DNA from 2 places in the Corynebacterium frankenforstense DSM 45800 genome. Region 2 is predicted to be linked to the other one. Evidence: predicted binding sites of a transcription regulator. Region 2 holds the regulator's gene; the other holds the start of a gene.

Region 1 (15,713 bases), 740 kb from region 2:
CGCGAGGTTCTCGGAGAGCCCCTGCGTCTTGTCCGGGCTGCTGGAGGCGGCCTTACCGCGGGGGCTGTCCCCGTTGACGTCAATGATAGGCCGCGTCTCCTGCTCCGCCGGGCGACGCTCGGAGACCTCTCCGTTCTCGTCGACGGCGAGGACCCCGGCCTGCAGCGGCACGCCGAGCTTCTCGCCGGCGGCACGCTCGGCCAGCCCCGCGGTGGAGCGGGCGTCCTCGAGGTCGCGGTCCAGGGTCTCGATCCGGTTGTCCAGCTCCGCCTCCCGGGCGGTCAGCTGCTGGATCTCGAAGGTCTGCTGGGTGCTGAGCCCTGAGAGCCACATGGACACGCCGACGCCGGCGATGAGCATGCAGAACGCGAGGGTGACCATGCGCCACCAGCGCGGGTCGGCACGCTGGGTGGCCACGCGCCGCCCGCGGACCGAGACGACCTGGCGGGAGCCGAGACGCCCGGACGGCCGGCGGGTGGCGCCGTGCCGGTCGAGGCGCCCGCGACGCCCGGGGCTGGGCTCGGGGGCCGGGACGGTGCGGCGCGGGCGCTCGTCGTGGCGGGGCCGCGGGGGCGCGTACGCCGTGCCGGCGGCGGTACGGGGACGCGACGTGACGGAAGTCGGGCTCATCGGGTCTCTCCCTCGGGGTTGAGGCGTTCCAGGGCACGGACGCGTACCGAGGCGGCACGCGGGTTGGCGGCGGTCTCCGCCTCGTCGGCCTTCTCAGCGCCGTGGGTGACGGCGCGGAAGTCCGGGGCGGTGCCCGGCAGGTCGACGGGCAGCCCGGGCGGGGTCGTGGACGTGGTCAGCTCGCGCACCGCGTGCTTGACGATGCGGTCCTCCAGGGACTGGTAGCTCATGAGCACCGCACGGCCGCCGGGGTGCAGCCGGTCGGTCGCCGCGGGGATGGCCGCCTCGAGGGCGTCGAGCTCACCGTTGACCTCGACGCGCAGGGCCTGGAAGGTGCGCTTGGCGGGGTGACCGCCGGTGCGCCGGGCGGGCGCCGGGATCGTCTCGTAGAGGAGCTCGACCAGGCGGCCGGAGGTGGTGAAGGGCTCGCGCTCACGCTCGCGCAGGACCGCCGAGGCGATCTTGCCCGCGAAGCGCTCGTCACCGTAGGTCTTGAGCACGTGGGCCAGCCGACCGTGGTCGTAGGTGTTGAGCACGTCGGCGGCGGTGATCCCGCCGCTCTGGTCCATGCGCATGTCGAGCGGGGCGTCGACCCGGTAGGCGAAGCCCCGCTCGGGGCGGTCCAGCTGCATGGAGGACACGCCCAGGTCGAAGAGCACGCCGGCCAGGCCGTGCTCGGCGGCGATGCGCGCCACGGGGCCGGGAGCGGCGACGTCCTCCGGCGCGGCGTCGTCAATCTCCCCCGGGAGCCACGGGCCGCGCAGACCGTCGGCGACCTCGCCGAGCCCGTCGAAGCGGGTGTGATACGCCTCGAAGCGCGCGCCGAAGCGGGCTAGCCGCTCGCACGCCTCGCCGAGCGCCTGGGTGTCGCGGTCGAGGCCGATGATGTTGAGCTGCGGAAACTCCTCGAGAAGGCGCAGCGTGTGCCCGCCGGCGCCGAGGGTGGCGTCGACGAGCACGGCGTCCGCGCCCGCCGCCTCGACGGCGGGGCGCAGCAGGTCGGTGATCCGGTCGATCATCACGGGGACGTGACCACGGTTGGCGGTCAGCGCGGCGGCGTAGTCCTCCGCGTCGGTCTCGTGCGCCCCGGCCGTGTCGGTGCCGGCGGCGTGGTGCTTCGTCATGGTCGTTCTCCCCCTCTCCCGGGTCCGGGCCACGGATGTCCGTGGACTCGGTTGCTGTCCGTGCTGGTCGGCTGAAGTTTCTTGGTGGTGGTGGGTGGCTGTGGCGGTGTGGTCGCCTGGGCCGCGGGGCTCGCGGGGTGCGTCCAGGGCCCCGCCCGGGGGACCGTTCTGATGTCGGGGAAGTACACCAGAGCCGGTCGACCCCGGACGGAGCCCGTGCACGCGCTCCGCGGGTCGGTGTGCAGTTGTCTACAGCAGGCCGCCGAGGACGTCGTCGGCGTCCGCGGCCGAGAAGGCGTCCTCCGTCTCCCGCTGGTAGGCGGCCCAGGACTCGGAGTCCCAGATCTCGAGGAAGTCGACCGAACCGATGACCACGCAGTCCTTCGTCAGGCCCGCGTACTCGCGGTGCGCCGCCGAGAGCGTGATCCGCCCGTGCCCGTCCGGGCGCTGCTCGTCGGCGCTGGCGGCCAGGTTCCTGATGAATGCACGGGCCTGGGGGCTCGTACGGGAGACCGCGGCGGCCTTACGGGCGCGGGCCGCGAACTCCTCGCGGGGGTAGACCGCGAGACTGTGGTCCTGCCCCTTGGTGATCATCAGCCCACCGGCGAGCTCGTCACGGAACTTCGCCGGCAGGGTCAGCCGCCCTTTGTCGTCGAGTTTGGGCGTGTAGGTACCGAGGAACATCCCGGCACCACCTGCCTTCGCTCGCCGATAAAGAGGATCCGGTTGTTCTTCCACGGAGGCGGAGTCGGATCGACCACCACCAACCGCTGGGCCCCACTTTAACCCACTTCCCCCCACCAGAACGAGAGGGAGCGCGAACTACAGCGACGTCATTTAACGTAGCTGCAGCTAGGAGTATGTAAATCGAAGTGGGGCGGGCGCGTCACCTCAAATCACTTCAGTCACATTAGCCGCATCTTTAACATCGACACATTGCGCTCGGTCTCGCACCAACTCCCCCACTGCCGTCAAAAATCCCCACGAGCCAGCTTCCACAACAGATTGCATGGCCCAAAAGCCCAGGAAAGCCGTCGATCGGGGCGGCGCGGGCCGGAAACCCGGACGCACGAGACGTCACGCGCGCCGGCGAGGAGCGGGAGGTGGGGCAAAGTGGGGGATCCGGGTGGGGCGAAGTGGGGCGCGGCCGCGACCAGCGCCGAGAGCTCCGTGGCGGGCGCCCCGGACGGCCGGCATCCCCGAACGCCCGACATCCCCGACCGCCGGCGCCCCGGGCAGCCGGCATCCGGGGCAGCCGGCGCCCCGGGCGGCGGGCGCCCCGGACGGCCGGCACCTCAACGCATGAAAAAAACCGGCCGATAACATCTCGTCATCGACCAGTCAGGAAAGCCGTCCTCATGAACGGACGGGAAGCTCCAGGAAGCTCTAAGGGGTCAGCGTCCCTCGAAGCGGCGGCGGAAGTCATCCTCCATGCGCTGGCTGAAACCGGAGCCGCGCCGGCCCCCGCCCGTGGCCGCGCGGGTGCGCGAGCGGGCCCCAGAACGCGAAGAGGTCCGCGCGCGGCCACCCGCGCCGCCGCCGCGCAGCATCCAGATGCCGGAGCCGAGCATCACGAGGAAGCCGGCGACGCTCAGCGCGATGAACCACAGGGACTGCTGGGCGAGCATCGCGCCGCCGAGCAGCATCAGAAGTCCGAGCACGCCGAGAGCCACACCGCGCAGGGTGATCGACCCACCCGGGGCACCCCCGGTGAAGCCGGAGTCGTCACCGACCGACGACCCGAACTTGGGGTCGTCGGCGAGCAGTGACTCCTCGATCTCGCGCAGCGTCTGCTGTTCCTGCTCAGAAAGCGCCACAATTCCTCCACGTGAGTTCTTGGCCGGGACGTCGGTCACTGGACACAACGCCCGACCGAGGTGGAAAGTTCCCGCCGCGCCCGATGAGTCTCAGGCGGCGGCGAGATCCCCCTCGCCGTACTCGATCTCGGCGATGAAGTCAGCGACCGCGGCGATCAGCTCGTCGACCACGACCTTGTCCACCCCCGATTCTAGCCCCGAGAGCACACGGGACCGCAATGTCGAATACCCCGAAAGACGTTTGGCCCACACCTTCTCCCCCGGCCCAACCAGACTCAGCCGGTCCCAGGCCCCGGTGGGCAGGCGGCGCCGCCCGGCGACCGGGGAGTCGGCCACCCGGGCGCCGGCCGCCCGCAGGCCGGCCTGGTAGGCGTACTCGAGAGCCTCGCGCAGGCGCCCGGCGGCGCGCTCGCGGGCCGCCTGGGCCATCAGGCGGGAGGCCTTCGCGAGGAACAGCGCCGAGCGCGACGGACGGTTCGAACGGTAGGCGGTGGCGGAGATCAGCTGCGGCATCGTGGGTCACCTCGTCGCTTTCTTTCGTGCTCTCTTCTGCGGTTTTCCTTATGTCGTAGACGGTATTCCCCCACCGCGACACAGCCGCCCGCGAGTTCACACACATGTTCGATTCCGTTCGAATAAACACCCCGCCACCCCGGCCTCCCCCACCCCCTCACGTGCCGCGGGGCCGCCGGCCGTGGTTGCATGGGCCCATGACCGTATCCCTGCGCCGCCTGACGGTTCCCGAGTTCCATCTGCTCGCCCCCGAACTCGTGGACATCTACATCGACGCGATGGGCTACGACCCCGCCATCCGCTCCGGGCGTATCGCCGTGTGGCGCCAGGAGTGCCGCCTGGCTGGCTTCACCAGCGTCATCGCCACCGAGAGGACCGAGCGCGGCGAGTTCATCACCGGCATGGCCTACGGCTTCTCCGGCACCCCACGGGTGTGGTGGCACCGCCAGGTGATGCGGGGCCTGAAGCCCCGCGGCCTGGAGGACCTGGGCCGCGACTACTTCGAGCTGGCCGAGATCCACGTCGACCCGCGCCGCCAGTCCCGCGGCACCGGGCGCGGGCTGCTGCGCGAGCTGGTGTGGAACCAGCCGCACCCGCACGTCCTGCTGTCCACCCCGGAGGTGGAGAACGAGGCCAACGCGGCCTTCCACCTCTACCGCTCGGCCGGTTTCAGCGACGTGCTGCGCGACTTCCGTTTCGACGGAGACTCGCGCCGCTTCGCCGTGCTGGGGGCTCCGCTGCCCCTGCCGGGTCACCCGGTAAGTTTGGGGGCGGACCAACCCCGCCGCTGACGCCCCGCGTGGCGGCTCCCCCGGGAAAGGACGGCAGCTGAAAGCCATGACGACACCGGACGCCCGCACTCTCCGGCCCGCCGAGGTACCCGCCGCGGTCACGGAGGTCCTGCGCGAGTACATCTCCGCCCGCACCCCCGACGCCGCGAAGGTCGGCGAGCCGGTCGCCCGCGCCGTCGGGCACCTGAGCCGCTTCGTCCTCGGCGGCGGCAAGCGCGTGCGCCCCCTCTACGGCTGGGTCGGCTTCACCGCCGCCGACGGGCTCGCCGGCGACGAGGACCCGCAGGTCGTGCTGCGCGCGGTCAGCTCCCTGGAGTTCATCCAGGCCTGCGCGCTCATCCACGACGACATCATCGACGCCTCGGACACCCGCCGCGGCGCGCCCACGGTGCACCGCGCCGTCGAGCGCCGCCACCACGACGGCGCCTGGCTCGGCGACGCCGGCCACTTCGGCGAGTCTGCCGCGATCCTCACCGGCGACCTCGCCCTGGTGTGGGCCGAGGACATGCTGCAGGACTCCGGGCTCTCCGACGCCGCGCTGCGCCGCGTGCGCGAGCCCTGGCGCGCGATGCGCACCGAGGTCATCGGCGGCCAGCTGCTCGACATCGCCCTCGAGGCGCTGGGCAGCGAGGACCCCGCCGACGCCGACGCCGTCAACCGCTTCAAGACGGCGGCCTACACCATCGAGCGCCCCCTGCACCTCGGTGCGGCACTCGCCGGGGCGGACGACGCGACCGTCGACAAGCTGCGCGGCTACGGCCGCGACGTCGGCGTCGCCTTCCAGCTGCGCGACGACCTCCTCGGTGTCTTCGGCGACCCGGAGGTCACCGGCAAGCCGGCCGGCGACGACATCCGTGAGGGCAAACGCACGGTGCTGCTGGCCCTGGCGCTGGTCAGCGCCGACGCCTCCGATCCGGAGGCCGCCGCCCGGCTGCGCGCCGGCATCGGCTCGGCGGACCCCGAGGTCATCGCCCGGGTCACCGACGCGATCGCGGCCACGGGCGCGCGCGAGCAGGTCGAGGAGCGCATCGGCGCGCTGCTCGAGTCCGGCCTCGCGCACCTCGACGGCCTGCCCGCCGAGACCTGCGACGTGCTCTCCGACCTGGCGGTGCGCGCCACCGCCCGCCACCGGTGAGCGCCTCGCCGGTCGGCGTGCCGGCACGCTTCGGCGCCCTCCTGGACCGCCTGCCCTCGCCGATGATCCTCGGCACGGTGGCCACCGTGCTGATCGCCGCGTCCTCCTTCGGGGCGGGCGCCATCCGCAACCGCGGCGGGGTGCTCGACGCCCTGGGCCTCAACGTGCTCGCCTACGGGCACGCGGCCGGGGTGTGCGGCTCGATCCTGTGGCTGGGCATCTTCCTGCTGGTCCCCGCCTGGATCCTCGCGGGGCGGCGCACCGTCTTCGCCGGGCGCGCAGACGCCGGCGCTGACGCAGCCGACGGCGACGCGCGCGGCGTCGGAAATCTCGCCCGCACCTTCCTGGGGCCGCTCGCCGACGACCGCCGCCTGGGCGCGGTGGTGCGCGCCACCACGGCGTGGACGCTGCCGCTGCTCCTGGCGGCCCCGATCCTCTCGCGCGACGTCTACTCGTACCTGATGCAGGGCGCGATGCTGCGCGACGGCTTCGACCCCTACACGCAGGGCGCGGCCGCCAACCCGGGGCCGATGCTGCTCGAGGTCTCGCACGACTGGCGCAACACCACCACCCCCTACGGGCCGCTGCATCTGTGGCTCGGCGAGGGCATCACGCGCCTGGTCGGCGACAACATCACGGCCGGCGTCGTGCTCTACAAGCTGGTCTCCGTGGTGGGCATGGCCGCGATCCTGTGGGCCGTGCCGCGCATCGCGGCCCGGCTGGGCGCCGACCCCGCGCTGGCGACCTGGCTGGGCGCGGCCAACCCGGTGATGGTGCTGCACATGGTCGGCGGCATGCACAACGAGTCGCTGATGGTCGGGCTGGTCAGCCTGGGGCTGGTCGCCGCGCTCGACCGGCGCTTCGTCGCCGGCGTGGCGCTGATCGCCGTGGCAGTCTCGCTGAAGGCGACCGCCGCGATCGCGCTGCCCTTCGTCGTCTGGCTGGCCACCCGCCACCTGGGCACCAGGCTGACCCGGCGCGTCACCGACTCGGACACCGCCCGGCGCGCCACCGGCCCGGACTCCACCGCCCCCGACACCACCGACAGCACCACCGCGTCCTCCCCCGACACCGCCACCGACCCCGACGTCGCCGACCTGCCGCTCTCGGCGATCCCGCGCGGCCGGGCCTTCGGCGCGTTCCTCGGCGCCGGCGCGGCGTGCACGGCCGGCACTGTCGCGGTGATCTCCCTGGTGACCTGGGCCTCGGGCGCGTCCTGGGGCTGGCTCGCGGAGATCTCCGGCAACTCGAAGGTGATCAACCCGCTGAGCCTGCCGTCGCTCCTGGCCGGCCTGGTCACCGACAGCGTGCGCGTGCTCGACGACTCGTTCACCTTCAACGCGCCGCTCGGCGTCTTCCGCACGATCGGCAGCGTGCTGATGCTGCTCGGCCTGGTCGTGGTCTGGTGGCTCTTCCGCGAGACCGACCGACAGGCCGTCCGCGGCATCGCCGTGGCCTACGCGGTCGCCTTCGTCTTCAACGCGGTCTCGCTGCCCTGGTACTACGCCAGCCTGCTGACCCTCATCGCGGTCACCCCGGTGCCGCGCGCGCTGGTGCAGTGGACCGCCGGTGTCTCGGTGGTGCTCGCCGTCGCCTTCACCGGCTCGGGCAACCACCAGCTCTACAACGTGGCCTTCATGGCGATCGCCGCGCTGTGCGCCTGGGTCGCCGTGGGTGCGCTCGCGGTGCCGGACCGCTCCCCCGTCAACGCCGCGCCGACGCGCGGCGTCGGAAAGCAGGCCCCCGCCCGACCCGGGGCCGGGAAAACCGGCGCCGGGAAGACCGACGCCGGCGCACGCTAGGCCAGGGCTGAGGCGAGGCTAGAACGCCATCGCCTGGGCGCGGCGCATGACCTCGCGGGCCTTGTGCCCGTGCAGGGCGTCGACGGGGCGCCCGGGCAGGGTGTCGTCCTCGGTGAAGAGGTGGCGCAGGATGGCCTCGTCGTCGTAGCCGCCGTCGGAGAGCAGCGCGATGACGCCGGGCACGAACTTGTTGACGCGCTCGGCGTCGAAGAAGGCCTCGGGCACGGCGGTGGCGCCGTCGGCGCGCACGGCGATGATCTTGTGCTCCTTGAGCAGGTCGATGACCCTGGTGACCGGCACGTCGAGGCGCTCGGCGGCCTCCTCGAGGAGGAGCAACGGCTCGTCGGCGGGCAGGGCGTCACGGGAGGTTGTCTGGATACTCACGGCACCGATTCTAAACTGTGCGCCCGCCGCGCGGCCCGCCTCCGGTGTTTGCCGCGGCGGCGCCGTCCCCCATACTGGTAGCCATGAGTCATCTCGAGATCGGCGACATGCTCGAGGGGCGGTACCGCATCGACCACCCCATCGCGCGCGGCGGCATGTCCACCGTCTACCGCTGCGTGGACATGCGCCTCGCACGCGCGGTCGCCGTGAAGGTGATGGACGACCGCTACGTCGACGACCCCGTCTTCCGCCACCGCTTCCGCCGCGAGGCCCGCGCGATGGCGCAGCTGACGCACCCCAACCTCGTCGGCGTCTACGACTTCGGTTCCGACGGCGACGTGATCTTCCTGGTCATGGAGCTGATCACGGGCGGCACCCTGCGCGAGCTGCTCGCCGAGCGCGGGCCGATGCCCCCGCACGCGGCCGCCGCGGTGATGCGCTCGGTGCTCACGGGGCTGGCCGCCGCGCACTCGGCGGACATGATCCACCGCGACCTCAAGCCGGACAACGTGCTCATCGGCGCGGACCACTCGGTCAAGCTCGCCGACTTCGGCCTGGTGCGCGCAGCGAGCGTGGCCACCGGCCGCACCGACAAGATCGTCGGCACGGCCGCCTACCTCTCCCCCGAGCAGGTGCGCGGCGACGAGCTGACCCCGGCCAGCGACGTCTACTCCGCCGGCGTGATGCTCTTCGAGCTGCTCACCGGCACCACGCCGTTCAGCGGCGGGACGGCCCTCGAGCACGCCTACGCACGTCTCGACGACGACGTGCCCGCCCCGTCCAGCCGCATCAGCGGTGTGCCGGGGCTCTTCGACGAGCTCGTCGCCGGCGCCACCGTGCGCGAACCCGAGCAGCGCTTCCGGGACGCCTCCGAGTTCCTGGAGGCGCTTGACGACGTCGCGCGGGAGCTGTCGCTGCCGACCTTCCGCGTGCCCGTGCCCCACGACGCCGCCGCGCACCGCGCGGCGGCCGTGCCCACGGACACCACCGGGCTGGCCGGGGTGCTCGCCCCGACCAGTGTGCTGAGCTTCCGTGACCCGGACAGGCGGGCCCCGGGCTCCGAGGACGACACGACGCTGCTCGCCGCCGACGGCGGGGACGGCGCGGACGAGGACGCCCTGGACGACGACCGCTTCGGCGGGCGCGACGAGACGGTCTTCGACGCCGAGGGCTACGACGCGGAGGGCTACAGGGCCGAGACCTATGACCCCGACGGCTACGACGCCGACGGGCACGGCCCCGGGGACCGCGACTCCCGCGATCCGCGCGACGCGGACTGGGGCGGCCCCGACGCGCCCGGCGGACCGGTGGGCCCGGGTCCGGGCGGCTACGGCACCGCGCTGCTGCCGGCGGCCGGCGACCCCTACGGCGCCGACGGCCGCGGCCCCGGCTACCCGGAGCACGGCACCGCCGGCTACCCCGCGGCCGGCGCGGACGGCTACGGCGGCCCCTACGACGACCGCCACCCGGACCGCTACGCCGGCGACCTCCCCGCGGACCACGACGACGCCCTCCCCGACGAGGAGGGCCGGGCGACGCGCGCGGAGAAGCCGCTGTCGAACCGTTCGCCCTGGCGGCTGGCCGCCTGGCTGACCGTGGTCGCGGTCATCCTCGCCGCCGTCGCCCTGGGCGGCTGGTGGCTGGGCTCGGGCCGCTACGGGGAGATCCCCCAGGTCATCGGGCTCGACCGCTCGAGCGCGGTCGCCCAGGTCGAGCAGGCCGGCTTCTCCGCGGTCACCCGCGAGGTCTACGACGACGACATCCCCGTCGACTTCTCCACGGGCACCGAGCCGGACTTCCCCGACCGCGAGGTCCGCGGCCGGGAGGTCACCGTGCTCGTCTCCCAGGGCCGGCCCACCGTGCCCGAGATCCAGGAGGGCGCGAACCCGGCGCGCTACCAGCAGCTGCTCACCGAGCGCACGCTGAACTGGGAGTACGGCGAGGAGGTCCACTCCGACGACGTCGCCGAGGGCGACCTGGCCAGGACCGAGCCGGCCGCCGGCAACGCCGTGCCGGTCGGCTCGACGGTCACGCTGCACCTGAGCAAGGGCCCCGCCCCGGTGGAGGTCCCGCACGTGGCGGGCATGTCCACCGGGCAGGCCACCGACGTGCTCGAGGGCGCGGGGCTGAAGGTCTCCGGGATGACCGAGAAGTTCGACGCGGAGACCCCGGCCGGCCACGTCATCTCCACCGACCCGCCGACGGGCACCGCCACCACGCGCGGGTCCTCGGTGCAGCTGACGGTCTCCAACGCCGTCGAGGTCCCGGACGTCGTCGGCGAGAAGATCGACACGGCGCGCACGAAGCTCGCCGACGCCGGGCTGACCGTCAACGTCGAGCGCGACGACTCGCGCACCGCCGACAGCGCCGACGAGGTGCTGGCGGTCTCCCCCTCGGCAGGCGACCTTGTCGACCCGGCCGACCCGCAGGTCACCGTGACGCTGCCGGGCAAGGTGAAGGTGCCGCGCGTGGTGGGCAAGAAGGCCGCCGACGCCCGCGAGGCGATCGAGGAGGCGGGGCTGAAGCCCTCGCCGGCCTCCGGCGGCGGCCGGGTCTACCGCCAGTCGCCGCGCGCCGGCGGCACCGCCTCCCCCGACGACACGGTCAACCTATCCACCACCGGCGACTAGGACACCTCCGGGGTGCCCCAGGCACCCCGGACGCGACGACGCCGGCGGTGCACGCACACGCGCGCACCGCCGGCGTCGTCAATTGGGCCCCACACGACGGGGCGGGGCCCGCCGCGCCTAACGACGCAGCATCTCGGCGACCAGGAAGGCCAGCTCGAGGGACTGCTGGGTGTTCAGGCGCGGGTCGACGGCGGACTCGTAGCGGCCGGGCAGGTCGACGTCGGTGATGTCCTCGGCGCCGCCGAGGCACTCGGTGACGTCCTCACCGGTCAGCTCGATGTGCAGGCCGCCCGGGTGCGTGCCCAGGCTGCGGTGCACCTCGAAGAAGCCCTGGGCCTCGTCGAGGATCTTGTCGAAGTGACGGGTCTTGTAGCCGTTGGAGGCGGTGAAGGTGTTGCCGTGCATCGGGTCGCACTGCCAGACGACCTTGTGGCCCGACTCCTCGACGGCCTTGACGATGCCCGGCAGGACCTCGCGGACCTTGTCGTAGCCCATGCGCGAGACGAAGGTCAGGCGGCCGGGCTCGTAGTTCGGGTCGATGCGGTCGGCGTAGGCGACGGCCTCCTCCGGGGTGATCGTCGGGCCGATCTTCAGGCCGACCGGGTTGGCGATCAGGGCGGCGAAGTTGATGTGGAAGTCGTCGAGGCCGCGGGTGCGCTCGCCGATCCACAGCTGGTGGGCGGAGAGGTCCCACAGGCGCAGGTGGCCCTCCTCGTCCTCGTGCAGGCGCAGCATGGCGCGCTCGTAGTCGGCCAGCAGGGCCTCGTGGGAGCAGAAGACCTCCGCGGTGCGCAGCGAGGAGTCGTCGACCTGGCAGGCCTGCATGAAGCGCAGGCCGCGCTCGATCTCCTTGGCCAGCGCCTCGTAGCGCGCGCCGGCCGAGGACTTGGCGACGAACTGGCGGTTCCACTCGGTGACCCGGTAGAGGTCCGCGGTGCCCGAGGCGGTCAGGGCGCGCACGAGGTTCATCGCGGCGCCGGCGTTGGCGTAGGCGCGCACCATGCGGGCCGGGTCGTGGCGGCGGGCCTCCTCGGTGGGGGCCACGCCGTTGACGATGTCGCCGCGGTAGTTGAGCAGCCCGTTGGCGTCGCGGTCCGAGGAACGCGGCTTGGCGTACTGGCCGGCGATGCGGGCGACCTTGATGACCGGGGTCGACGCGCCGTAGGTCAGCACGACCGCCATCTGGAGCAGCGTCTTGATGTTGGCGCGGATGTGCGGCTCGGTGTTCGACTCGAAGGTCTCGGCGCAGTCGCCGCCCTGCAGCAGGAAGGCCTTGCCGTTGGCGACGTCGGCCAGCTGCTTCTTCAGGCCGTAGACCTCGGGGGCGACGACCACGGGCGGCACCGACTCGAGGATCTTGCGCACCTGGTCGGCGTCGCGCCGGTCCCAGCTCGGCTGCTGGTGGGCCTCGCGGGAGATGACGTCCTCCCACGCCTCCCTGATGCCGTCCGGCAACGGCGGCAGATCCGGCAGGGCTTCTTTGGGGATGTCTACAGTCCAGCTCACGCGATTCATTAAAGCATGTTGGCCCCGAAAGGAATCAACCGCGTCACCCGGCGCCGCCCCCGCGGGTGTGCCCGAGGGCCCGCCCCGGCGGCTCAGGCCCGCCACGGTGGCTCAGGCGTGTCCGCCTCAGGCCTGTCCCGCTCAGGCCTGTCCGGAGTGGCCGGGGTGCGCGCCCCCGCGCAGCACCCGGTTGTCCTCGCCCAGGGGCAGGGCGGCCACGCAGCGGCGGAACTTGACCAGGTTGAACCGGGCGTCGACCAGGGCGTCGTGGGTGCCGCGCGGCGGGTCGGGCAGGCTGGGCCGGCCGGCCATCTCCCAGAGCTGCTTGAGCTCGCGGGTGTAGCGCGGCATCGAGCGCGGCAGCCCGGACATGTCACCCCACAGCTGGGCAAGCACGACGTGGTCGTAGGCGCCGACCCAGGCCCACAGCTCGGGGTGCAGCCGTTCGCGGCGCGGCACGCCCTCGCCGGAGGTGAGGAACTCCATCAGGTCATTACGGATGCGGGCGCGCGGGCGCCACGCGCGGTCCTCGGGCGGGGGCAGCTGCGGCAGCACGTGCTCGCGCACCCACGGGTTGGCCCGGGACGGGTCGAATTCGGTGGAGACGGCGTAGAACTCGCGGCCGTCCTCGGCGACCACACCGATGGAGACCAGCTCGATGACCCGACCGTCCTCCAGGAACTCGGTGTCGTAGAAGTACCGCAACGGCCCGCCCGCTTCCTTTACTCGTCGTCCGTGTCTCGTCTCGGCGGCTCGGCCGCTCCACCCGCCCCGCTGCGGGGCCGGAGACGATGGCCGTGCTCACAGTCTAGCGGCCGCGTCCCGGTGCGTGGACGACGAGGCGCGCGATCGGTCCGCGGTCCGGCACGCGGCCCCGCCGGGCCGAGACGTCGTCGGACGCCGACCCGGGGCGTCGTCGGACGCCGGCGTTCGCCCTATACTCACCCTGGTGAGCACCGTTCCCGCCCCCAAGCCCACCGCCCGCCGCGACCACCCCATCGCCGGGCCGCCGCGTGGGCTGCTGACCGCCGGTACGGTCGCCGCCGTCATCGTCGCCGTCTACTGGATGACCGACATGCGCGCGCTGCGCGGCGGCGAGGGGCTCGTGTGGCGCCGGCTGGTGGACTTCGGCGTCTACCGCGGCGGCGGCGCCGCCTACGCCGAGGGCCTGCCGATCTACTCGATGGGCTTCGAGACCCAGGACATCGTGCTGCCCTTCACCTATCCCCCGCTGGCTGCCGCGCTGTTCGCTCCGCTGCGGCTGCTGCCCGTCGGCCTCGGCGGCGCGCTGCTGAACCTGGCGAGCGCCGTGGTGCTGTGGGCGGTCATCGCGCTGTTCCTGCGTTCCGCCACCCCGCTTTCCGACGTCGCGTCGCGCCGCTGGGCGCTGGTCGCCGCGCCCGTGTGCGCGTTCCTGGAGCCCGCCTCGCAGACCTTCGACTTCGGTCAGATCAACATCCTGCTGATGGGGCTCGTCGCCTATGACGCCCTGGGCCCCGGGCGCGTGCCGCGCGGGATGCTGGCGGGTCTGGCCGCGGCGGTGAAGCTGACCCCCGCCGTGTTCGGCCTGTACTTCCTGCTGCGCCGCGACTGGGCCGCCGCGGCGCGCATGGTGGCCACCGCCGTGGCGCTGACGCTGTTGTCCGCGCTGCCGAACTTCGCGGTGTGGAGGGAGTACTGGTTCTCCGCGCTCGGCTCCCCGGAGCGCATCGGCGGGCTGGCGTACTCGACCAACCAGTCGGCCACCGGCGCGATCGTGCGGCTGACCGGCGACCAGCAGACCGGGGTGTGGCTGGTGGCCGTGGCCGCCACGATCGCCGCGGTCACCGTCTCCGGGATTCTTCTCGCCCGTCGGTCCCGGAACGCTGGGGCGAGCGCTGCGGCGAGCCCTGCGACGGCGGCTGTGCCCGGGGCCGGGATCGCGGCGGACGCCGACCCCGGTGCTGCCAACGCCGGCGCCGGTGCCGCCGACGTTGGCGCCGATGGCGACGCCGCCGCGGAGCGCGCGGTGCCGGGCGGGGCGGCCCCGGGAACGCTCGTGCTCGTCTCGCTGGTCGCGCTGGTGTGCTCGCCGGTCTCCTGGTCGCACCACTGGGTGTGGCTGATCCCCGCCGCCCTCGTCACCGCGCTCTCGGGCACGACGGCCGGGCGGGTCTGGGCCGGGCTGGCCGTGCTGGCCATGGCCGTGCAGCCGCACACCTGGCTGCCGCGCGGCAACAACGTCGAGATGACCTGGTCGATCTGGCAGCACCTGGCCGGCTCCAGCTACCTGCTGCTGGCCGTGGCGCTGATCGTGCTGGCGTTGCTCAGCCCGCGCGTGCTGCTCCGGCCGGGGGCCTCTCGCGGCGAGCAGGCGGCAGACGCCGCACGCTCGGCGTCCACCGCGTAACCGGTAAACGGAGCAGGCCCGGCGCCTACCGCGTAGCCGGCAGGCGGCGCAGGCCCGGCGTCCACCGCGTAACCGGCAGGCGACGCAGGCCCGGCGCCCACCGCGTAACCGGCAGGCGACGCAGGCCCGGCACCCACCGCGTAACCGGCAGGCGACGCAGGCCCGGCACCCCCACGTGGAGCCGGATGGCGACACCGACGGGCACGCACGACGCGCCCAGAGCGAGGGAAACGCCCGCGGTGACCACCGCGGGCGTCGTCAATTGCGGGGATTCAGCTCTCCCGGGTGCGCTCGCCGGGGACGGGCACGAACATCGCGGCGATGATGAGGACCACCGCGACCGAGCCGACGAGCTCCTTGTGGAACTCGAGGGCGGCGAGGATGACGTAGGCCAGCGTGAAGACCACGACGAGGGCCAGCCGGACGATCAGGATCCTCTTGGCCTTGTCAGTCATGTTCCCGCCTCCCGGTGGACTGTCCGATTCGCTGCGTGCCCGCGGAGTCCTCCCGGGCGCTGTGGTGCCGGTGCGCCCGGGCGAGGATACGCTGCCGCAGTGGCTCGATGGCCGGCGGCTTGAGCGACCAGCCGATCACGGGCACCCGGGCCAGCGCCCAGAGGGCGAAGGAGCCCACCGCGGCGGCGACCATGCCGACGGCCAGCCACACCCCGGTGCGGGTGGCGAACTCGCCGCCGCCGGTGCCGATCTCCATGCCGTCGGTGGCCAGGAACATCGGGGTGAACACCAGCGTCAGGGCGATCGGGTGGCCCAGGTAGATCGGCAGGGTGTGGCGGCCGACGAACTGGAGGAAGCCCGAGACGAACGGGATCTTCGACAGCGCGAGCGCGCCGAGGACCGCGGCCGGGAGCATGAGCATCTGGCCGACGGCACGCACGACGATCCACATCTCGTCGGGGCGGACGAACGCGCCCGGCCACAGCGGCCAGGCCACCGGGTCGAGGCCGAAGTCGGCGACCAGGCGCCACACCGCGT
Region 2 (15,713 bases):
GCTCATCTTCACCATCCCCTCCGGCGTGCTCGGCGGGGCGACCCTCGTGCTCTACGGCCTGATCGGCATGCTGGGCATCCGCATCTGGCAGGACAACCGGGTCGACTTCAACAACCCGGTCAACCTCACCGCTGCGGCCACGGCGTTGATCGCCGGCATCGGCAACCTGACCCTCTCGGTCGGCCCGGTGGAGCTCGAGGGCATCGCCTGGGGCTCGATCGGCATCATCGTCGGCTACCCGATCCTCAAGTGGCTCTACGTTCACGTCGGCGAGGGCGGCGCGGCTGTCTTCTCCCGCCGCTGAGGCAGGGGAGGACCGACCCCCGACGCGGGTGACCCCCGGCGCCGTTCAAACGGCGTCGGGGGTCAGCTGTGCTCGCGGCGGGTCAGGGCTTTACCTGCGGCGGGTCATGAGCAGGGCCACGATGATGATCAGGGCGATGACGAGGATGCCGCCGGCTGCGGCGGCGATCCACATCAGGTTGAAGCCGCCGTCGTCGTCGGAGTCCTGGGCCTGCTGGTCGGTGTCCTCGGAGTCGGCCTTGTCGCCTTCCTTGTCCGCGCCCTCCTGCTTCTCAGTGGAGGGCGGGGTGTCGGAGGGCGGCGGCCCGTCGGCGTTGACCATGCGCCATTCGGGGCCGTCGGTCTTGTCGCCTTCGAAGGCGATCTCGTAGGGCTGGTCGATGCCGGTGACTGCATTTGTGTCGCGGCCGTAGTACATGGCGACTCCGATGTAGAAGTCGCCGGCCAGGGAGGTAGGGCCACCGGTGTCGGATGCGCGGTTGTTGAAGAGGACCGGTCGGTCAGTGGCGGCGGTGCCGCTGTCGGAGCCTCCGTCATGAGGCGGGGAGACATCGAGCTCTGCGGAACTTACGCGGTGCGGCGAATAGATCACAGCGGCGATTCGGTCGACGTTCTCGCGCTCAGACTTGTTCGAACGGAGGGTGACGACGGGGCGCTGGCCCCAGTCGACCGGCACCTTGTAGAAGCGGTACTCGCCGGGGACGATCGTGTCGGAGTAGGTGCCGGGCTTGACTTCGACGGCGTCGGCGAAGCCGGTGCCGCCGGTGATCGGCGAGGCGTCCTCCAGGGGGAGGTCGCGGTGATCCGTCGAGTTATCTCCTTCCTCCCCGTCCGGGTAGCTAGCCTGGGTCTTCTCGTCGGGGACGGGCTCGAAGGAGATCTCTACCTCGATCGAGGCGTCGCTGACCTCCTTGCTGGGCGTGTATATCTCGTAGCCGAGGTACCACTGATCCATGTCGCACTCGGTGTCGAGGCCGCCGTCGATCCGGACTACGTGAGGCTCCGGCGGTTTATAGGCTGTGAGCTCGGTACTGGTCCCACTACTCGTGAGCGACTCACTGGTGCATGAGTCGTGTCCGGAGGTGCTGTCGACTTCTGAGCTGAAGTAATTGAGGTTCAAGCCTCCTGAGGCGACGACTTCGCCGGTGGCCTCACGGTCGGGGAAGCCGGTCAGCGAGACGTAGGCGTTGTGCCCTCGGGGACGGCGACGCGGATGTAGTGCAGTCCCTGGTTGATGTTTGTGTTCGGGGTCACCCGGGTGTGGTAGCGGCCTTCGCCGAGCCATTTGGCGTCCTCGATCGAATCTGCGAACTCGAATTCCGTTCCGGCCTTCTGGTATCCGGCGATGCCTCGCTGGGCGAGGACCTTCAGGTCCTCTGCGAGCTTGTCGGCGTCGTCGGCCTGGCGGTACTCGCCGCCGGTGGACTGCGAGATGCACTCGAGTTCTTTGCGGGCTTCGTCGTCGACGTGGAAGCCGACGGTGTGGACGACCAGACCGACACCTTCGTCGGCGAGTTCCTCGGCGACCTCGCAGACCGGCGGTGGGGCGCAGGAGTCGATGCCGTCGGAGACGAGGATGACGGAGCGTTCACCTTTGTCAGGCAGTTCGTCGGCTGCGTGTCGCAGGGCGTTGCCTATGGGGGTGTAGCCGGTGGGGGTCAGCCCGTCGATGCCGGCGTGGAACTTGTCGCGGTCGAGTTCGGCCACCGGTGCCAACGTTTCGATGTCCTTGCAGCCGGCCTCGCGGTTGTCGGGGGCGTCGGACTCGTTGGCGCCGTAGGCGACGAACCCCATCGTGGCGGTGTCGGGGAGCTCATCGACGAGGGTGTGGGCGGCCTTTTTGGCGGAGTCCATGCGGGTTCCCTCACCGTCGGCTTCGAGCATTGAGCTGGAGGCGTCCATGATCAGCACGGAGGAGGCCTGGGCGTCGTCCTGGGCGGGCGTGTCGTCTTGCGCGGTGGCGGTCGGGGTGAAGACGCCGATGAATGCCGCGAAGATCGCGAGGACCGTCAGCGTGGCGGAGACCCGTCTGGGTTGTTCCGTTGGTTTCATAGTGTGCCTCGTCAGGTTCAGTCAAGTGAATTAGGGCACACCCAACGTATTTCATTCAGGGCATGTGTGCTCCCTGGACAAGGACACGCTTATGTAACGAAGCGCGTATACCCTGGCAGCTGGCCCGCCGGTGGCTGCGCCCGCGTCCCAAAGATTCCCGGCGGGCGATAAGACCCCCGGGTGCCCCCGGGGCTGGCGTACGGGCCGCCGTGGCACCGCCCGCGCCCCCGCACCCCGCCGGCACCGCGGCCCGCCGGAGCGCCAACGGCGCACGGAACCGCTCACGGCGCCCGACGGGACGTCGGCAAGCGACGGGCGGGGAAAGGGGCCCGGGGCGCCGCACGCGCCCCGCAGAACCCCACACAAACCCACAGAGGGCAGACATCCCCGAGGAACCCCGGACACGAGAAGAGCCCTCCCGTACCCGGGAGGGCTCTGTCAGTCGCGGCGCCGGCTTGAGCACCGGCGTCGGCGGGGACTACTCGGCGTCGAGGTCCTTCTCGATCAGGCCGGCGATCTTCTCCACGGCCTCCGCGTTGTCGGAGGTCACGGTGACCTGGTCGCCCTTCTCGGCGCCCAGGGCCATGATCATCAGCGACGAGGCGGCGTCCGTCTCGTCGTCATCCTCGTCACCACCGACGAGCGACAGGTAGATGTCGTCGTCGTACTCACCGGCGGCGTCGGCGATGATGGAAGCCGGGCGGGCGTGCAGGCCGACGGCGGAGCCGACGGTAACGGTCTTGGAGGCCATGGTCGTCCTTTCGTTGAACGGATTGCGGCCACGGGTGCCCGAACGGATGTCCGGGCGGACACGAGGCCTGACGATCTCGACCAGAAGTCTAGTCGTCCGAGGCGGTCGTCGCCAGAATGTCGTAGGCCTGCGCGGCGGCGCGGACGGTACCGGCGACCTTGACGGCCTCCCAGATCGTCTCGCGGCTCAGGCCCTCCTCGCGCAGCGTGTGCTCGTGGGCGTTCAGGCAGTGCTCGCAGCCGTTGACGGCGGAGACCGCCAGGGACCACAGCTCGAAGTCGGCCTTCTCCACGCCGGGGTTGGAGATGACGTTCATCCGCAGGCCCATGCGGACCCCGGAGTAGTCGTCGCCGAGCCAGGCGCGCGAGCGGTAGGCCACGTTGTTCATGGCCATCACGGTCGCGGCGGCGAAGGCGGCGTCGCGGGCGGCCTCGGAGAGGTGCTCCTTGGCCTCGGCGTCGATCTCGCGCAGCACGGTCGCGTTGCCGGCGGAGGCGGCCACGGCGAGCATGGTGCCCCACAGCTGCTGCTCGTTGAGGTCCTTGGAGCGGGTCAGCGAGCCCAGGTTGAGCTTGGTGTCCTTGGCCCAGTCCGGGAATCCGTTGCGAAGTTCAGCGATACCCATTTACTTCAGCGCCTCCTGCACGACGTCCATCTTGTTGATGTTCTTGGTCGGGTCGTTGGCCTCCCAGTTGCAGGCGCAGACCTCCTCGGACTGCAGCGCGTCGAGCACGCGCAGCACCTCGTCGACGTTGCGGCCGACGGCGTCCGGGGTCACGGAGACGAACTGGATGATGCCGTCCGGGTCGACGATGAAGGTGGCGCGGTCGGCCACGCCGTCCGCGTTCTCGATGCCCAGGGCGCGCACGAGCTCGTGGCGGATGTCGGAGAACATCGGGAAGCCCACGGTCTTGAGGTCCGGGTGGGTGGCGCGCCAGTTGAAGTGCGCGAACTCGTTGTCCACCGAGCCGCCCAGGATCTGGGTGTCGCGGTCCAGGAACTCCTCGTTGAGCTCGCCGAAGGCGGCGATCTCGGTCGGGCACACGAAGGTGAAGTCCTTCGGGTAGAAGAAGACCACCTTCCACTGCCGCGGGTACTTGTCCAGGCTGACGGTCTCGAAGTAGTCCTCGGGCTGCTGGGCGTTGGCCTCGTGGAGGTCGCCGCCCTTGAGTGCGGTGAGGTTGAACTCGGGGAACTTGTCACCGACGGTGAGCATGTTCACACTCCTTCTAGGAATTGCAGAGAGATTCTCCGTGGGGCTTGACGGGTCTGCGGCCCGGCGCCCCTCTGTCTCCCGATTTTGGTCCGAAGCGCGCGTTTGTCAATAAGTGAAGTAAATTAATTTTGCGGCGCTGATTGTGGCGATAAATTGACGACGTCGCGTCGGTGCAGGTCTGCGCGTCGGCTGCGGCGTGTGTGCGGGGGAGCGGTTGAAAGGTAGTCCGATAGGTGTGGCGGAACTCATAGGATATGCCCACAAGTGGGGGTGGCGTTTCCGGGTCCACGCACAGCGAAACCCCGGCCCCCGCGGGTGCGGGGACCGGGGTCGGTTGCCGGTTCGTCCGGCGGCTCAGGCGGACCTGGCGCCGGTGAGCGTTCCGGAGGGCCTAGGCGTGGGCCGGGGCCTTCTCCGCCTTGGCGGCGGCGGCCTCGGCGGCCTTGTTGGGCCAGAACTGCTTCATGGCGATCACGGCGATCGCGCCGACGAGCACACCGGCGATGATCGAGACGATGAAGCCCCACCAGGGAGCGATCGCGAAGATCACGAAGATGCCGCCGTGCGGGGCCTGGCTGGTGACACCGAAGATCATCGACAGGGCACCGGTGGTGGCGCCACCGAGCATCATCGAGGGGATGACGCGCAGCGGGTCGGCCGCGGCGAACGGGATGGCACCCTCACTGACGAAGGACAGGCCCAGCAGCCAGGAGGACTTGCCGTTCTCCTGCTCGGCGGGGGTGAACAGGTTCTTGCGCACGAAGGTCGCGACGGACAGCGCGATCGGCGGGACCATACCGGTGGCCATGACGGCGGCCATGATCTTCAGGGAGGCCTCGTCGCCGGTGGACAGGCCGGCGGTACCGAAGAGGTAGGCGGCCTTGTTGATCGGGCCACCGAGGTCGGAGCACATCATCAGGCCGATGATGATGCCCAGGATCGCGGCCGAGGAGCCGGACATGGAGGTCAGCCAGTCCTGCAGGCCGTTCATCAGGGCGGCCAGCGGGCGGCCGAGCAGCAGGAACATCAGGACGCCGACGGTCAGCGAGCTGAGCAGCGGGATGATGACGACCGGCATCAGAGAGCCGATGAAGCGCGGCACCTTCCAGGAGCCGATCCACATGGCGACCAGGCCGGCGACGATACCGGTGACCAGGCCACCGATGAAGCCGGCGCCGACGAGCACGGAGACCGCGCCGCCGACGAAGCCGGGCACGATGCCCGGGCGGGCGGCCAGGGCGTAGGCGATGTAGCCGGACAGGGCGGCGACGATGAAGCTCATCGCCATCTGGCCGGTGGCGAAGCACACGGCACCGAGGTAGAGCAGGAGGCCGGAGCGGTCGAAGTTGTAGGTGACGCCGTCGTAGATGACCTCGTTGCCCGGCAGGTTGGTCAGGGAGTTGCCCAGGACGATGGCCTTCCAGCCGTCGTCGGATCCCACGTCGTAGCCGGCGAGCAGGAAGCCCAGGGCCAGCAGCAGACCGCCGGCGGCGACGAAGGGCACCATGTAGGAGACACCGGTCATCACGGCCTGCTGGATGCGCTTGCCCCAGCCCAGGCCCTTCTCGTCCTCGGCCTCGGCGGCGGAGGAGGAGCCCGCGGTGCCCGCCACGCGGTGGGCGTGCGGGTTCTTCGCGGCGGCGATGGCCTCGTCGATCATCTTGGTCGGCTCGTTGATGGCGCGCTTGACGCCCGACTCGACGACCGGCTTGCCCGCGAAGCGCTCGCGGTCCTTGACTCCCACGTCGGTGGCGAAGATGACCGCGTCGGCGGCCTCGATGATCTTCGGGTCGACCGGGGTGACGGCCGAGGAGCCCTGGGTCTCGACGACCAGGTCGACGTCCGCACGGGCGTCGGCCTCCTGGGTCAGGGAGTCGGCGGCCATGTAGGTGTGGGCGATGCCGGTCGGGCAGGCGGTGATCGCGACGATGCGCGTGACGTCCGCCTTGGCGGCCGGGGCGGCGGCCTCGGAGCTCGCGGCCTCGGAGCTTGCGGCGGTGGCGCCGGCGGCGGTGGCGCCGGCGGCACCCGCACCGGCGGCGCCGGTGGCGGCGTCGGCGGCCGGCTTCTTCTTCTTGGCCGGGGCGTTGACCACGCCGAGGACCAGCTCGACGATGCGCTCCGGGGTCTCGGCCTCACGCAGGCCGGCCAGGAAGTCCTTGCGCACGAGCGCGCGGGCCAGCTTCGAGAGGATCTTCAGGTGCTCCTTGCCGCCGCCGGCGGGGGCCGCGATCAGGAACACGAGGTGGGCGTCGCCGTCCGGGCCGGAGAAGTCCACGCCGTTGGCCAGGCGGGCGAACGCCAGGGTCGGCTTGGTCACGGCCTCGGAACGGCAGTGGGGGATCGCGACGCCGCCGGGCACACCCGTGCCGGACTTGGCCTCGCGGGCCTTCGCGTCGGAGGCGAGCACGGCCTGGTCGGTCGCGCGGCCGGCGGCGTGCACCAGTCCGGCGAGCTTCTCGATCACCTCGGTGGTCGAGGACCCGAAGTCGGCGTCGAGCGCGACGAGATCGGGGGTGATGATCTGGTCAGTCATGGCAGTCCTTCTTGAGCACTACTGCGATTGAGGGATTGATTGGGTCGGTGGTGACGAATTGGCGGGACTTGGGCCCGAAATATGTGCGCCTTGTGTATGTGCGCCTGGGCGCGGTCAGTCGACCGTGGAGACCCGGGTGCGCTCCACGTCGGCCTGGTCCGGCCGCGGCAGCGTGGTACCCGGCAGGCCGGCGGCGGCGGAGCCGTAGGCCACGGCGCGCCGCAGGGCCCCGGCGGAGTCCTCTCCGTCGAGGGTGGCCAGGATGAACCCGGTCAGCGAACTGTCGCCGGCGCCCACGGTCGAGGCGACCGTGGTCGGCGGCGGGGTGCCCTTCCACGCGCCCTCGGGGGTGACCAGGACGGCACCGGCCCCGCCGAGGGTGACCAGGACGTTCTCGACGCCCTGCCCGTTGACCTTGCGGGCCGCCTCGACGACGGGACCGAAGTCGCCGTCCTCGGCGAGGCGCTCGAGCTCCTGGCCGTCGACGCCGACCAGCTGGCCGAGCTCGAGACCGTTGGGCTTGATCAGGTCCGGGGCGGAGGCCGGGAAGCGGCCGCCCAGGGCGATCATCGGGGCGTCGGAGGTGTCGACGGCGACCTTGGCCTCCGGACGGGCCTCGCGGACGGCGTCGACGAGCGTCGCGTACCAGTCCGCGGGGACCCCCGGCGGCAGCGAACCGGCGAGGACGACCCACTGCCCGGCGCCCTCGGGCACCGCGGCGATGAGGGCCTCGGTCAGCTCGGCGCGCTCGGACCCGGAGAGCTCCGGGCCGGGGCCGTTGAGCTTGGTGGTGGTGCCGTCCGGCTCGGTGACCGTCGTGTTCGTGCGGGCCGAACCGGCGACGGTGACGTCGCGGTGCGGCACGCCCGAGGCGGCGACGAGCGAGACGAAGGGGTCATCGGCGCCGGCGGGGAAGACGGCGAGGGTGTCGGCCCCGGCCAGCTCCGCGGCGTGGGCGACGTTCACCCCTTTCCCTCCGGCGACGTGCGTGGTTGACTTGAGTCGAAGCACGGCGCCGCGCTCGAGCGGGCCGTCCAGCTCGAGCGTGGCGTCGGTACTTGGATTGGGGGTCAGCGTGACAATCACGGTGGCGCATCCTCCTGCGGGCAGGGCCAGTTCGTTCCGCGCTCCATCATCGCCCGGTTGTGTGGGAATGTCAAGCGTTTTATGTGAGTTTATGTGGGGAACTTTGGGGTTTCATGTCCGGTCGGTAGCCGTTCATGTGGAAATCCAACGAATGGTTCACTAGTATCGGATGCATGACTTCAGGCACTGACACCACCACCTTCACGGGCACCGCGGTTGTCGCCGGTACGGCGTACGCCCCGGTCGTCTGGGTGCGTCCCCGCCCCGAGCTCCCGGGCTCCGCACGCACCGTCGCCGAGGATGAGCGCGACGCAGAGTTCGAGCGCTTCGTCACGGCGGCAGACACCGTCGCTGACCGACTCACCGCACGCTCCGCCGAGGCCTCCGGCCCGGCCGCCGAGGTGCTGCAGGCCACCGCCGGGATGGTCCGCGACCGCGGCTGGCGCAAGGCCGTGCGCAAGAACGTGCGCGGCGGTGCCGACGCCGAGTACTCGGTGGTCCAGGCCACCAGCAAGTTCATCAACATGTTCACCGCGGCCGGCGGCCTGATGGCCGAGCGCACCACGGACCTGAAGGACATCCGCGACCGAGTCATCGCCGAGCTGCGCGGCGAGGAGGAGCCCGGTCTTCCCTCCATCGACGGCGAGGCCATCCTCTTCGCCGACGACCTCTCCCCGGCGGACACCGCCGCGCTCGACATCGACCACTACAAGGGCCTGGTCACCGAGCTGGGTGGCCCGACCAGCCACACCGCCATCATCGCCCGCCAGCTGAACCTGCCGTGCATCGTCGCCGCGGGCCGCGAGATCTCCGAGATCACCGCCGGCACCCGCGTGATGGTCGAGGGCAGCCAGGGCGTCGTCTACGTCGAGCCCGACGAGGAGGACGCCCGCCGCCAGGTTCGCGAGTCCCAGGAGCGCGCCGTCAAGATCGCCGAGTGGCGTGGCCCGGCCCAGACCTCCGACGGCCACCGCGTCCAGCTGCTGGCCAACGTCCAGGACAGCAACGCCGCCCGCCTGGCCTCCGAGACCCAGGCCGAGGGCATCGGCCTGTACCGCACCGAGATGAGCTTCCTCTCCGCGACCGAGGAGCCCAGCGTCGACGATCAGGCGGCCCTCTACAAGAAGGTCTTCGACGCCTTCCCGCACTCCAAGGTCGTCGTGCGCACCCTGGACGCCGGCTCCGACAAGCCGATCGCCTTCGCGAACATGGACGAGGAGGAGAACCCGGCGCTCGGCGTGCGCGGCCTCCGCATCGCCCGCCAGAACCAGTCGCTGCTGACCCGCCAGCTCGACGCCATCGCCAAGGCCGCCGAGGGCCGCGGCGAGGACGCGCCGACCTGGGTCATGGCCCCGATGGTCGCCACCGCCCGCGAGGCCGAGTGGTTCTCCACCCTCTGCCGTGAGCGCGGCCTGACCCCGGGCGCGATGATCGAGGTCCCGGCCGCCGCCCTGATGGCCGACAAGATCATGCCGCACCTGGACTTCGTCTCCGTGGGCACCAACGACCTGACCCAGTACACGATGGCCGCGGACCGCCTGTCCTCGCAGCTGGCGTACCTGACCGATCCGTGGCAGCCCGCCGTGCTGCGCCTGATCCAGCACACCTGCTCGGTCGGCCGCGACACCAACACCGCCGTCGGCGTCTGCGGCGAGGCCGCCGCCGACCCGCTGCTGGCCTGCGTGCTCACCGGCCTGGGCGTCAACTCCCTGTCGGCCGCCTCCACCGCGATCGCCGCCGTGGGCACCCGGCTCTCCGAGTCCACGTTCAAGCAGTGCCAGGAGGCCGCCGAGGCAGCCCTGGACGCCGTGGGCGCAGTGGTCGCCCGCGAGAGCGTGCGCAAGATGCTCGTCGGCGAGTAGGCCGCGAGCGCGCCGGCTGCGACCGGCGTGACGCAGCCGCCCCGGGCCTCGAGAGAGGTCCCGGGGCGGTTTCTTCTTGTCTGCTCTGCCGAAGCAGGGGGCGGAGAGAGGGGAGACTGTGGCGTCCAGGGATCTCTGGAGAGGCGGCTCGGGGTCTCGCGCGGAGTGCCCGGAGACGGAAAACGCCGCCGTACGCCCCGGGTGAGGGGCGCACGGCGGCGATCAGCGGGACGTCGTCAATTGAAGGACGTCCGGCGGGGCGTCACTCCGCGAGGACGACCTGGACGTTGTGCTCGCGCAGGGCGCGCACGAAGGACTCGGGGGCGGTGGCGTCGGTGATGACGACGTCGATGTCGTCGATCGAGGCGAAGCTGACCAGGTAGTCGTTGCCGATCTTCGACGAGTCGCACAGCACGACGACGCGGCGGGCGTTGGTGACCATCGCGGACTTGATGGCGGCCTCCTGGGCGTCGGCCGTCGACAGGCCGTGGTCCAGGGTCAGGGCGTTGGTGCCGATGAACGCGACGTCGGCACGCATCAGCGCCAGGGTGCGCAGTGCCGTGTCGCCGACGACGGCCTGCGTGATCGCGCGGACGCTGCCGCCGAGCAGCTGGATCTCGCTGAGACCCTTGTTGGCCAGGTTCAGGGCGATCGGCAGGGAGTTGGTCACGATGGACCACTGGTTGGCCTGGCCGGAATCGGAGATGAGGTCGGCCAGCGCGGTCACCGTGGTGCCGGCGTCCAGGAACATGCCGCCGGGCGGCTCGGGCAGGAACTCGAGCGCGGCGCGGGCGATCGCGGACTTCGCGGTCGGCGCGGAGCGCAGGCGCGCGTCCAGGGAGAGCTCGGTGGTCTGGAAGGACTGGGTGGCCACGGCGCCGCCGTGGACGCGGTGGACGATGCCCTCCTTGTCGAGCACGGCGAGGTCACGACGGATGGTCTCCGCCGTGACGTCGAAGCGTCTGGCCAGTTCGGTGACGTTGACGCGGCCCTCGACCGCGGTCTGTGAGGCGATCTGGCGTCGTCTTTCCTCGGCGTACATCTCGCTGGGCGCCTCCTCAGATGGGGAAATGTTTATGAGAGTGCGGGGGGAGTGGCAGAAAATGCCCGATGCCAACATTAAACCACAAAAACAGACATTGTACATAAGCGGTGGGACCCTATAGCAGCAAAAATAACCGAGCCATTGTGTGTGAATGTGCCCGGGTAAACATTGCTCTTCCGGTTCGACCTGCACCTGCGATGCAAAAAGAGGGACCCGTCACGGAAGCGTGTGACGAGTCCCTGAGGCTGGATCGGCCCCACGAACGGGGGTGGACGGGCGGGCGAGGCCCGTCCGGGCGTGCGTGGGGCCGGCAGGAGGGGAGGTGCTAGAGCTTGCGCATGACCGAGACGACCTTGCCCATGATCTCGGCGTCGTTGCCCGGGATCGGCTCGAAGGCGTCGTTGTGGGGGAGCAGCCACACGCCGCTGGAGTCGCGGTGGAACTCCTTGACGGTCGCCTCGCCGTCGATGAGCGCCGCGACGAACTCGCCCTCCTCGGCGACCGGCTGGGAGCGGACGATGATCCAGTCGCCGTCGAGGATGCCGGCGTCGCGCATCGACTGGCCGGAGACCTTGAGCATGAACAGCTCGCCGTCGCCGACGATGTCCGCGGGCAGCGGGAAGTAGTCGTCGATGTTCTCCTCGGCCAGGATCGGTGCGCCCGCGGCGATGGAGCCGACCATCGGCACGAAGGAGGTCTGCGCGTGCTCCGGCGGCTCCGGGGTACCCTTGCGGCCCTTCTTGACCGGGGCGCCGGAGAGGTCGCGGACGTCCACGGCGCGGGGCTTGTTCGGGTCGCGGCGCAGGAAGCCCTTCTTCTCGAGCTCCTTGAGCTGGTAGGCGACCGAGGAGGTCGACTGCAGGCCGGCGGCGTCACCGATCTCGCGGATGCTCGGCGGGTAACCGCGCAGCACCACCGCGTCGCGGATGACCTCCAGGATGCGGCGCTGGCGCGCGGTCAGGCTCGCGGGGTCTCTGGTGGTGGAGTTCTTCTGCTTCTTGGTCGATCGGTTGGTGGCCATGGTCGCGCGCTCCTGGTCTTCGTCTCTCTCTGGCCGGCTGGTCCGGGCCTGCCGGCGGTTCGCTCTCGGCCGGTCGGGGGCCGTTGTCGTCGGCCCCGTCATCCGGCTGTGGTCGGTTTGCGTTCAGTATAGCGCGTCCATGGCAACTGTGTTCGAGGATTTTGCCCGGCGTGGTGGACACACGCCCGGGCGGGTGCTATAACTCGAACACGTACCCGTAATCGAACAGATGAACTAGTCGATGTTCGAACAGTCACGCCCGGTCTTTAGGGTGGACCTCGAACACGGCGAAAGGAGAACCCCCATGACCATCTCGATGCAGCGTAACGCACAGTTCGTCCGGCCCGACAACGGTACGGTCGACGTCCGGAACACCGTGGCCGCACCGCTGGTGTGGGAGCCCGGTCAGGGGCGCTCGACGGCCGGTGTTCGAACGCTCGAGATTTCGAATACCGCCTCTCCGGGCGGGCGTGCCGGGATACCCGCCGGGGGTACCCGGAAGGGCGGTGCCCGGCGAACGTCTCGGCGAGTCCAGGAGCAGCGCAGTTCGCTGCTGGTCGGTGCGATCTGCGGGCTGGTGCTCGTGCTGGGCGCCCTGATCTTCGGCGAGTCTGACGACGCCGCCGGCTACCCGCCGGTCAACATGGGTTCGGCCACCCACCAGATCTCCACCGTCGACTTCGACGCCACCGCGGCGAAGTAGGCGGGTCCGGGCGGACACTAGACTCGGGTCGGTGCCCGGACGCCCCGGGCGAGCCGTCCCGGACCTAGGAGGGTGCCCGCAGTGTACTGCCCGTTCTGCCACAGCGACCGTTCCCGCGTGATCGACTCGCGCGTCATCGACGCCGGAACGGCCATCCGTCGCCGCCGCGAGTGCACCGCCTGCGAGGGCCGCTTCACCACGATCGAGAAGGCCGTCCTGCTGGTGGTCAAGCGCAACGGCGTGACCGAGCCGTTCAGCCGTGACAAGGTGGTCAATGGCGTCCGCCGCGCGTGCCAGGGCCGCGACGTGCCCGACGACGCGCTGAAGCGCCTCGCCCAGAAGGTCGAGGAGAAGGTGCGCTCGAAGGGGCCCTCGCAGGTCAACGCCAACGACATCGGTCTGGCCATCCTCGAGCCGCTGCTCGAGCTCGACGAGGTCGGCTACCTGCGCTTCGCCTCGGTGTACAAGTCCTTCGAGTCCGCCGAGGACTTCGAGAAGGAGATCCGCATGATGCGTCGTCGCGCCCGCGAGGCCGAGTAGGGGAGACCCGGCCTACAGCTTCGCGATCGCCTTCTCGATGCGCCGGCGCGAGACCGAACCCGCCGTGCCCAGACGCTGGGCGAAGAGGCTGACCCGGAACTCCTGGATCTGCCACTGCACGTCGCGTACCGCCTTCGTGCGCCACGCCGCCGCCGGGCGACCCGACATCTTCTTCTTCAACGCCGCCTTGACCGCCTCGACCTCGTCCTGACGGTCGGCGTCGCGGTCCGGGTCCTCCTGCATCTCGGCGAGCCGGATCTCCATCGCCTGGAAGTAGCGCGGAAGGTGGCGCAGGTGCGCCTGCGCGTGCACGAGCACGGCCTTCTCCGGCAGCAGGAACCCCAGCTGTGCGCGCATGTCGTCGATCGCCGGGCCCTCCCAGCGATCCAGCTCGGCGGCCACCGACAGGTAGGTCACCAGCGCCGGCGCGATCGCCACCACCGTGCGGCGCACCTGACCGGGCACCTCCGGCGCCACGGCCGCGGCCAGCTCCCGGTACTTCTCCGGGGAGCGCACCGGCCCGCCGTGGGCCATCATCAGGTCCCGGATGGCGGCGACACGGGCCTGCTCGACCAGGCCGTCGACCCCGCCGTGGGGGTAGTTGTCCACGGCGACGCGCTGCTTGAGCGGCAGCCCGCGCGTCATCTGCTTGGTCGAGACCGAGATCTCGCGCATCAGCATCGTCAGCGTCGCCGTGAGCATCGCCGAGTCCGCGGCCTGCTTCGTCGGCAGCACCTTGACCGCCACGCCGCCGTCGGTGGCCACCAGCGCCGGGTAGGCGGTGACCTCGTGGCCGTCGACGACCGTGGTGACCTCCTCGGCGACGTCACCGAGCGTCTCCGGGGTCCACTTCTCCGCGCGCTTCGACTCCGCGGCCCGGCCGAGCTTGCTCACCGAGGAGCGGATGTGGCCGGCCTGCCGGTCGCGCAGCGCGGGCAGGGACTTGTCGGTGTCGATGACCTTGCCGCGTTTGTCGATCGCCGCGAACGTCATCCTCAGGTGCGCCGGCAGCTTCGTCGGGTCGAAGTCCACGGCGTCGATGCCGCTGGAGCCGCACTCGTGCAGCGCGCGGGCCAGCTCCTCGGTGACCGTGCCCGCGTAGGGCTCGGCCAGGGCCAGCGCCTTGCGCGCGAAGTCCGGGGCGGGCACCACCGTGCGCCGCAGCGGCTTCGGCAGCGAGCGGATCAGCTCGGTGAACAGCTCCTCGCGGAAACCGGGCACCAGCCAGTTGAAGTCGGTCGCGTCCAGCCCGGCGAGCATCGGCACCGGCACCTTGACGGTCACGCCGTCGTCGGGCGCGCCCGGCTCGAAGCGGTAGGTCAGCTCGTAGTCGACGTCGCCGACGCGCATGTGGTCGGGGAAGGACTCCTCGGTGACCGCGCCCGCGGCGTCGGTGAGCAGCTTCTCCGGGGAGAAGTCGAGGAAGTCGGGCTGCTTGTGCCGCTTGCGCTTCCACCAGCTGTTGAAGTGCGCGCCCGTGGTCGCCGTCTCCGGCACGCGGGCGTCGTAGAACTCGAAGAGCGTGTCCTCGTCGACGACGATGCCGCGCCGGCGTGCCTTCTCCTCGACCTCGGCGGCCTCCTCGAGCTTGACCGCGTTGTCCCGGAAGAAGTGGTGGCGGGTGTTCCAGTCGCCGTCGACGAGCGCGTTGCGGATGAACATCTCGCGGGCGGCGGCCGGGTCGACCTTGTGGTAGGGCACCGGGCGGTCGGCGACGATCGGCACGCCGTAGAGCGTGGCCTTCTCGTGGGCCATCGCCGCGGCCTTCTTCGTCGACCAGTAGGGCTCGGAGTACTGGTAACGCACCAGATCGGGTGCGGCCTTCTCCACCCACGCCGGGTCGACGGCGGCGACGTCGCGGGCCCACAGCCGGGAGGTCTCGACGACCTCGGCGGCCATGACGAACTCCGGCGGCTTCTTCGCCAGCGCCGAGCCGGGGAAGATCATGAAGCGGGTGCCGCGGGTGCCCTGGAACTCACGCGACTTCCCGTCGCGCGCGCCGATGTGCTGCAGCAGCCCGGTCAGCAGCGCGCGGTGGATGGCGTCGGCGTCGCGCTTGCCCACGACGTTGGTCTTCTGCCAGCCCAGCTGCGCGGTGACCTCGGTGAGCTGGCGGATCAGGTCGCGCCACTCGCGGGAGCGCATGTAGTGCAGGTACTCGGCCTTCATCAGCTTGCGCAGCCCGTTGCCGGAGAGCTCGTGGCGCTTCTCCTCGACGTAGTCCCACAGCTTCAGGTAGCTCAGGAAGTCGCTGGTGGTGTCCTTGAAGCGGGCGTGGAGCTGGTCGGCCTGGGCCTTTTTCTCCATCGGGCGCTCGCGGATGTCGCGGATGCTCAGCGCGGCGACGATGACGATGACCTCCGCCAGGCAGCCGAGCGTGCGCGCCTCGACCAGCATGCGTGCAAGGCGCGGGTCGACCGGGATGCGCGCCAGGTCGCGGCCGATGTCGGTCAGCTGCGGCAGGCCGTCGCGCTCACGGTCGGTGATCGCACCCAGCTCGTGGAGCAGCAGCACGCCGTCGCGGATGGCCTTGCGCTCGGGCGGCTCGACGAAGGGGAACTCGGCGATGTCGCCCAGGCGCAGCAGGGCCATCTGCAG

The links. Region 2 encodes LexA, which represses DNA repair genes until DNA is damaged. Its sites were predicted from a motif close to CGAACANNTGTTCG; they were not measured.
Region 1: CFRA_RS08000 (SAV_6107 family HEPN domain-containing protein) is a predicted target of LexA. The motif match lies at 4,182-4,195, and genes of this name have one in related genera.

Annotation. Positions count from the first base shown of each region.
Region 1 is NZ_CP009247.1:1,824,117-1,839,829, forward strand. Features, by position in the region: gene ftsL (cell division protein FtsL) at 1-630, opposite strand, end outside; gene rsmH (16S rRNA (cytosine(1402)-N(4))-methyltransferase RsmH) at 627-1,649, opposite strand; gene mraZ (division/cell wall cluster transcriptional repressor MraZ) at 2,004-2,438, opposite strand; gene CFRA_RS07995 (DUF3040 domain-containing protein) at 3,149-3,571, opposite strand; gene CFRA_RS08000 (SAV_6107 family HEPN domain-containing protein) at 3,662-4,084, opposite strand; gene CFRA_RS08005 (GNAT family N-acetyltransferase) at 4,282-4,875, shown strand; gene CFRA_RS08010 (polyprenyl synthetase family protein) at 4,922-6,010, shown strand; gene CFRA_RS11450 (alpha-(1->6)-mannopyranosyltransferase A) at 6,073-7,812, shown strand; gene CFRA_RS08020 (Rv2175c family DNA-binding protein) at 7,831-8,196, opposite strand; gene CFRA_RS11455 (protein kinase domain-containing protein) at 8,280-10,826, shown strand; gene CFRA_RS08050 (class II 3-deoxy-7-phosphoheptulonate synthase) at 10,944-12,332, opposite strand; gene CFRA_RS08055 (polyadenylate-specific 3'-exoribonuclease AS) at 12,474-13,037, opposite strand; gene CFRA_RS08060 (glycosyltransferase 87 family protein) at 13,282-14,721, shown strand; gene CFRA_RS08065 (hypothetical protein) at 14,994-15,176, opposite strand; gene CFRA_RS08070 (acyltransferase family protein) at 15,169-15,713, opposite strand, start outside.
Region 2 is NZ_CP009247.1:1,084,134-1,099,846, forward strand. Features, by position in the region: gene CFRA_RS04705 (uracil-xanthine permease family protein) at 1-304, shown strand, start outside; gene CFRA_RS04710 (hypothetical protein) at 395-1,258, opposite strand; gene CFRA_RS04715 (vWA domain-containing protein) at 1,474-2,355, opposite strand; gene CFRA_RS04720 (HPr family phosphocarrier protein) at 2,834-3,106, opposite strand; gene ahpD (alkylhydroperoxidase, AhpD family) at 3,195-3,731, opposite strand; gene CFRA_RS04730 (peroxiredoxin) at 3,732-4,328, opposite strand; gene CFRA_RS04735 (PTS fructose transporter subunit IIABC) at 4,714-6,858, opposite strand; gene CFRA_RS04740 (1-phosphofructokinase family hexose kinase) at 6,973-7,944, opposite strand; gene ptsP (phosphoenolpyruvate--protein phosphotransferase) at 8,118-9,806, shown strand; gene CFRA_RS04750 (DeoR/GlpR family DNA-binding transcription regulator) at 10,069-10,848, opposite strand; gene lexA (transcriptional repressor LexA) at 11,177-11,872, opposite strand; gene CFRA_RS11590 (hypothetical protein) at 12,177-12,575, shown strand; gene nrdR (transcriptional regulator NrdR) at 12,657-13,115, shown strand; gene hrpA (ATP-dependent RNA helicase HrpA) at 13,128-15,713, opposite strand, start outside.